Regions from separate parts of the Dehalobacter sp. DCA genome, predicted to be linked through region 1. Evidence: riboswitches for the same ligand, from Rfam matches in the RefSeq annotation. Region 1 holds a riboswitch; the other holds the start of a gene.

Evidence for each region. Region 1 has a riboswitch for cobalamin ahead of DHBDCA_RS14455 (energy-coupling factor ABC transporter permease). Riboswitches for the same ligand answer to the same signal wherever they lie in the genome.
Region 2: another riboswitch for cobalamin. It lies ahead of DHBDCA_RS03680 (cobyrinate a,c-diamide synthase); the one in region 1 lies ahead of DHBDCA_RS14455 (energy-coupling factor ABC transporter permease).

What each region holds. Positions count from the first base shown of each region.
Region 1 is NC_018866.1:3,030,555-3,034,095, forward strand. It holds gene DHBDCA_RS14440 (ATP-binding cassette domain-containing protein) at 1-31, opposite strand, end outside; gene cbiQ (cobalt ECF transporter T component CbiQ) at 31-822, opposite strand; gene DHBDCA_RS14450 (energy-coupling factor ABC transporter substrate-binding protein) at 806-1,147, opposite strand; gene DHBDCA_RS14455 (energy-coupling factor ABC transporter permease) at 1,150-1,890, opposite strand; cobalamin riboswitch at 2,020-2,198, opposite strand; gene rlmH (23S rRNA (pseudouridine(1915)-N(3))-methyltransferase RlmH) at 2,331-2,810, opposite strand; gene DHBDCA_RS14465 (alpha/beta-type small acid-soluble spore protein) at 2,954-3,181, shown strand; gene DHBDCA_RS14470 (2-hydroxyacyl-CoA dehydratase) at 3,248-3,541, opposite strand, start outside.
Region 2 is NC_018866.1:777,730-781,270, reverse strand. It holds gene DHBDCA_RS03690 (ABC transporter permease) at 1-431, opposite strand, end outside; gene DHBDCA_RS03685 (ABC transporter ATP-binding protein) at 451-1,437, opposite strand; cobalamin riboswitch at 1,605-1,781, shown strand; gene DHBDCA_RS03680 (cobyrinate a,c-diamide synthase) at 1,997-3,367, shown strand; gene DHBDCA_RS03675 (bifunctional adenosylcobinamide kinase/adenosylcobinamide-phosphate guanylyltransferase) at 3,474-3,541, shown strand, end outside.

The DNA of each region.
Region 1 (3,541 bases):
CCACGTTTTCAATCAAGCCATTTTCGGCCATTATAGCAAGCCTCCTGTCAATTGTTTGGAAAACAGCGCAACTGCAATCAGGAATAGGTTAATCAGCACAATCGGAATATATTCTGTCCAATGAGTCTCCGCCTGCTCATGGATCACACTGAGCTCACCATCATATCCCCTGGCTTCAAGCGCAATATACAGTTCATCCGCCCTTTGATAAGACCGGATAAAAAGTGACGACGCCAGAGCCGCCAGTGAACGGTATCCGGAAGAAAGCCCCGCATAGCCCAAGCGGGAATTCTGCGCCGTAAACATGGTGTCTGCCGTTTCCAAAAATACAAAGATAAACCGGTAGATCAGTCCCATCAATTCAACCATCAGTCTTGGAACTTTAAGCTTCCGAAGAACTGCCAGCAGGTCTACCATCGGTGTACTCAGCGATAAATAATACAGACAGGAAACCGCGCCAAGCGCTTTAAAAAACAGATTTGCCGCACTTAGAATACCGGACTGCGACACCCCGATATACATGCCAAATGCATATACAGAGAATACAAAAACATCTTTGTCCCCTGAAACATTGACCGCAATGGTTAAAACGCCGATCACTAAAAAGGAAAGCGGGACAAGCATCAGTCTAATAAAAATTCCAACAGGTGTACCGCCTTTGCAAACGGTATACCAACCCATTATCAGGAGCGTCAAAATTGACACCGCAACGGATTCAGCCCAGAGACAGACCCCCAAAACCAAAATGGCTAAGACTAGCTTTTGCAATGGATTTGTCTGTTTAAGTTTGGATAAATAAGCGTATTTATCGATGTAAATCATTGTTTACCGGTTCTTCCTTTTTCTTACGACCCCGCAGATAACCTAACCCGTAGCCCAAAACACCTGCTCCGACGGCTGCCTGAAGCGCAAACAACAAGCTTTCAATTTCTCCGCTGGGCGGCTCCCAAATCGGTGAGAACCAGGCTTGGTAATTCCCGTTAAGTTCTGTTATAGCTTGTTCAGCTTGGCTGTCAGCTCCAGCAAATTCCGCATTTTTTTGCACAATGAGGGGTATAACGGCAAGCGCTATGACAATCGTAATTAAAATAATATTTGTTATGATAACCCGATTTTTATTCTTCGGTTTCATCGTTTCTACAGACATTTTCAGACCCCCTTTGAAAGTATTTTTAAGTCTTTAAGCTCATCCCCGGCATAGGATGAAATCGCCTTAAATATTAGCACTGTCAAAATACCTTCACTGATCGCCAATGGTACTTGCGTTAAGGCAAAAATACCTAAAAACTTGGTTAGTGACGCCATAACGCCGCCTGTTTCAGCAGGAAACGCCAGTGCAAGCTGTATCGATGTCGTGACGTAAGTAAATAAATCCCCAAGTGCGGCAGCGAGAAACACAGCAAGCCACTGCGGTCCATTTGCTTTCTTCACAATTTTATATGTAGCAAAAGCTATCAGCGGCCCCACAATTCCCATCGAAAAAGTATTTGCCCCCAACGTTGTCAATCCCCCATGAGCCAGTAAGATGGCCTGAAACAGCAGTATGATCAAGCCAATTACCGCCATCGCGGTCGGTCCGAACAAGATAGCGCCAAAGCCAACTCCTGTAGGATGTGAACTGCTTCCTGTAACGGAAGGAATCTTCAGGGAAGACAAAACAAAAGCAAAGGCGCCTGCCATCGCCAAAAGCATTAATGTTTTGGGATGCTCTCCAACGGTTCTTCTGATAGAGAAAAAACCAGCTAGAACAAAAGGTATTGCCAAAGCACCCCAGGCAATACACCAACCCGCAGGAAGGAAACCCTCCATGATATGCATGGCATATGTCTGCCGGGGCAAGAACATAAACATAAGTACGAGACCCATTATCCAAATCTTTTTATTTATCATCGTCAAACTCTCCTATATAAGATATGAAACAAAAAACCTCTCAACATCTTACGTCGAGAGGCTCATATGCTAGGAAGTTTTCCTCGGTCTTGCACATAACATCCCCCTCTCTATCACTCGTAGAGTATATGGTGAGACACTAAAACAGGTAGGTCTTCTGGCTTAAGCATCATCGATCTTCAGACCTTCCCAGTTTCCCAGTGGTATACCTGAAGAACTCCACTTTCACAGCGGCGTGACCGCGCGGGCTTCTACCCGACTTTCCTTATTCATTGAATGATGTGCATATCAGCATATCAGATTATTAGCTTCATTCAACACCTGTTCTGTCTATTCAGTTTTAATCCTGATTCATTATATCGCTCTTTCGACAAGGAATCAATATTATTTTTACTTTAGCCTTGAACATATTAATTGAAGTATCTTTACCTCCATCAATTCTATTTGTGGTAGGGTTCACCTTTGCTGATCTTGCACGCCCGGTAAATCTGCTCCAGCAGGACAAGCCTGATCATCTGATGCGGAAAGGTAAGCTTCGAGAACGACCACCGGTAATCGGCGCGTTTTCGGATTTCATCTGCCGTACCGAGAGATCCGCCGATCACAAAAGTGATCCGGCTCTGGCCCGAAAGTCCTTTTTCATCAAACAAAGCGGCAAGTTCGGGTGAAGAAAGTTCCTTTCCCAGAAGATCCAGCAAAACCACATAATCCTGAGGTGAAATTAATTTAAGGACCTTTTCAGCTTCTTTTTGTTTTACTTTTGCTTCGTCGACAGCTGATGCCTTTTCGGGGCATGGTTCGTCCTCAACTTCAATCATCTCAAGCCGGATGTACGCGCCAAGACGCTTGGTGTATTCCTTCAGCCCTTCTCTTAAATAATTTTCTTTGATTTTCCCTACCGCCAGAATTTTGATCTGCAGCATGTTTTCCCCAACTCCAGTCACTATGTCTGCGTCCAAATATTTGCAATCAAAAACTTGAAGGTTAAATCTCTCTAATATTGGATTATTTACAATGAAAATTTTTTTCAAAAGTGTCAATAATATTGATGGAGGTGAAAAAAATGAGCAGAACAAGTGAAAGCAAAAAAAAGCTGCTGCAGAATCTAAAAATGGAGGCTGCGGCTGAAATCGGCCATCTTGATTTTGTAAGGGAAAATAACGATCACTATAAAGGCGATGTTACTGCCAGGCAGAATGGTCTGGAAGGCGGCCCGATCGGCGGCCAGATGGTCAAAAAAATGATCGCCTATGCCGAACAACAGATGAAACAGAATAACGGACTCATTTAGTATTCCTAATCTACTTTAATAAATATTCAAAACTTCTTCAGCGTACAATACTGAAGAGGTTTTTTGTTAAATAATCTTTTGTTCGGAATACGACTGCTCTGTACCCTCTTCAGTGTTATGCAAAGCTGCCGCTCCCTCGCCAAGTGTAGATTGAATTTGCTCGGCGTTGTTATTCATTTTGTTTTTATCGTTTGTATTGGCATTATTGACTGCTTCCGCCTTCTCCATATTTTTGAAAGCGACTGAAAGCATCAATTTAATTCTGTTGATTTGATTCACCTGGCTGGCACCCGGATCGTAATCGATAGGCACAATATTCGCCAGCGGATAGCGCCGTTTAAGTTCGCGGACCATCCCTTT
Region 2 (3,541 bases), 820 kb from region 1:
GCATACGGGGAGCGGACGATGCCGAACAAAGCGACGACAATAGAGAAAACCGCACCGTAAAGAACGCCTTTGAACGTGCCGTACAGGATTTCGCCGAGGACGATGTCGTCCATGCTTACCGGCGTAACAACCATGCTGTGAAATATTTTTTCCTTGGACATCCGTGTATAGCTGTTGTAGGTCATTTCATAAGTCACAGCAAACATCGCTGAAGATGCGATCAGCCCCGGAGCCAGAAAATCAAGGTAGGAAAGCCCGTTGATCTGCGTAATATAAACGCCCAGACCAAAGCCCATGGCCCAGAGATAAAGCAGCGGCTCCAGAAAATTAAACATCAAATTGGCTTTCCAGGTTTTGCCGAAAACCTTCAGATTCCGCAGAAATACCTTGAAGGTCAGTACGGGATTAAGATCAGGTTTAACTATTTTCATCCTCTTATCCTCCATATCATCAGCGGTCTTCATATGATTTCTCAAACCCGCCACGGACACCATGAAGCGTTTCGCCGGTCAGTTTCAGAAAAACATCTTCGAGATTCGTCGGTCTCAGGCGCTGATAGCTGACAGGAAGGTGTTCACCGGCAATTCTTTGATTCAGGTTGTCAGCCATGGCTGGTCCGTTATCAGAATAGAGGACCAGATCATCACCAATTTGTTGAAAAGATTTCAGCCACTCAGAGCTCCAGTGCAGGAGCTTATTTTGCATATCCGGACTTACCCCGAGTTCCAGCGCATATTGCCCGACATGCTTATCAATAAGATCTTCCGGTACACCTTGCTCGAGAATTTTTCCCTGATTGATGATGATCAGTCGGTCGCAGAGATGACTGGCTTCTTCAAGATAGTGTGTTGTCAGCAGCATGGTCGTACCGCTTTCTTTTAATTGCCGCAGACGCTGCCAGACCATATGACGGGCGTATGGATCAAGCCCGGTGGTTGGCTCATCGAGAATCAATAGCTCCGGACGGTTGATCAACGCTCGTCCAATTGTCAGACGACGTTTCATGCCGCCGGACAGCTCGTCGACGACCGCATTGGCTTTACTTCGAAGATCCATAAAGTCCAGGATTTCAAAAGCCCGTTCCCTGGCTATACTACGCGGCAGACGATAATAGGAGGCATAGACCAGCAGGTTTTCCAGAACCGTCAGTTCCGGGTCAAGGTTGTCTTCCTGGGCAACAACACCGAGACGTGCTTTAATTTCCCGGGAATGCTCCGAAATATCCTGACCGAAAACCGTCAGATGGCCCTCTGTTCTCGGGGACAAGCCAAAAGCCATTCTGGCTAGGGACGTTTTGCCGGCGCCGTTTGGACCAAGAAGTCCAAAACACTCTCCTTGCCGGACAGTAAAAGAGATCGTGTCAACTGCAGTGAAATCTCCGAACCGTTTCGTCAGGTTTTGGGCTGAAATGATTTCGGTTGGAAGAGAATAAGACATGAGAGGGTACCTCCGTGGATTGCTGTTCTTTTTTCCTAGCGTATCAAAAGGAGGGAGGAAGAGCAAGGCCGTGTCTGTGAAAATATCAAATATCATGTAGGGAGAAGGCAAGGAGAAGGCTATATACTGTTCCGCAGATTGCGGGTGGACACGTTGTGCGTCTTCTGATATAATGTAATCGCTTAGGTTGCATCATTTTGCAATAATAGGGAAACAGGTGAAATACCTGTACGGTCCCGCCGCCGTAAGGTGGAGCAAATTCAAAGTTGCCACTGTTTACAATGGGAAGGCTGAATTTGCTTTGAAACCGAGTCGGAAGACCTGCCTGAGCCATTTTGCACTGTTTTCACGGAGGATGAAAGGTGTAGCATACGAATCGTGCAGAAGTGTTTTAGACTGTTTGCAGATTGTGTAAGTAAAACCTCTTCCAACCGCCGGTTAGAGAGGTTTTTTGATGTCCATGGATGGACGAATGCCGCGATGCCATGGACGGCAAGGAGCGGCGATGTCTACGGACCATCTCAGCTTTGATAGCTTCGATAGAAACGGAGAACAAGTCATGAAAGCAGTTATTCCACGTATTATGTTTGCTGCTGCAGGCAGCAGCAGCGGCAAGACCACAATTACTTGTGCGGTGTTACAAGCCCTTCTGGAGCAAGGAGTTAATCCTGCTGCGTTTAAATGTGGGCCGGACTATATTGATCCGATGTTTCATACCGAAGTCATTGGGACAAAATCACGGAATCTGGATTTGTTTATGCTATCGGAAGAGGTATGCCGGTATTTGCTGGTCAAGAATTCCGAACAGTCGCAAATCGCTGTTTTAGAAGGAGTAATGGGTTATTATGACGGGCTAGGCATTGGCAGTACCGTGGCAAGTTCTTACCATTTGGCTGCAGTAACGCAAACGCCTGTTATCCTTATTGTCAATTGTGCCGGTTCAGCAATCTCAATTGCAGCCTTGATCCAAGGCTTCTGCCATTTTAGACCGGACAACGGGATCAAGGGCGTTATTCTGAATAATCTTACACCTTCCCTATACCCGCAGTATAAGGAAATGATCGAAAAAGAGACGGATATCCAGGCGGTCGGTTACTTTCCGAAACTCAAAGAATGCGCGCTGGAAAGCAGGCATCTTGGATTAATTACAGCATCGGAAGTGGAAGACTTGCAGCAAAAAATGAAATTACTGGCCATACAGGCCAGAGAATCCATTGATCTGAAACAGCTGCTGCGTATTGCAGGCAGGGCCGCAGAAATAGACTATCATGAGGCCGGGATCGAGAGAATCTCTGCTGTTAAAGTCGCCGTAGCCAGAGATAAAGCCTTTTGTTTTTATTACCAGGACAGCCTCGACCTTTTGGAAACATTGGGAGCGGAACTGCAGTATTTTAGTCCGCTTGATGATCAAGCTGTACCGGAATGTGACGGACTGATTCTCGGCGGCGGTTATCCGGAATTATATACCGGACAGTTGGCCAGGAATACATCGATGCTGGCAAGCATCAGGCATGTTCTCTCCAATAATACTCCCTGTATAGCTGAGTGCGGCGGGTTCATGTATTTATTGGAACGTATTGCTGACAAGGACGGCAAACCTTATCCAATGGCAGGGTATTTAGAAGGGGATGCTGTACTGACGGATAAACTGAACCGTTTCGGTTATATTACACTGACGGCGCAAAAGGACAACTTGCTGTGCGACAAAGGCGGCAAGATCAATGCGCATGAATTTCATTACTCTGATTCGACGGCCAACGGCAGCAGTTTTACGGCAGTAAATTCATCCGGCAGCAAAACGTGGGACTGCATCCATGCCGATGAGAACCTCGTTGCCGGCTATCCCCACCTTCATCTCTGGGGGAATCCGGAGTTTGCCCGTTCGTTTATCCGGAAATGCCGCAGCTTTCGAACCGCTAGGATGGGTTAGTCAGGCGTGTATAAGCTGGAAAAGTTTGAATCGCTTGATGATCGATAGATGATAGATAATAAAAGATAAAGGGATATTTTTGTGAAAGGAAAGAGGCGGTGAGTAAATGTTGGCTTTGGTCAGCGGAGGCGTTGCCAGCGGAAAGTCTGAAATAGCAGAAAACTTAGCTGTCAG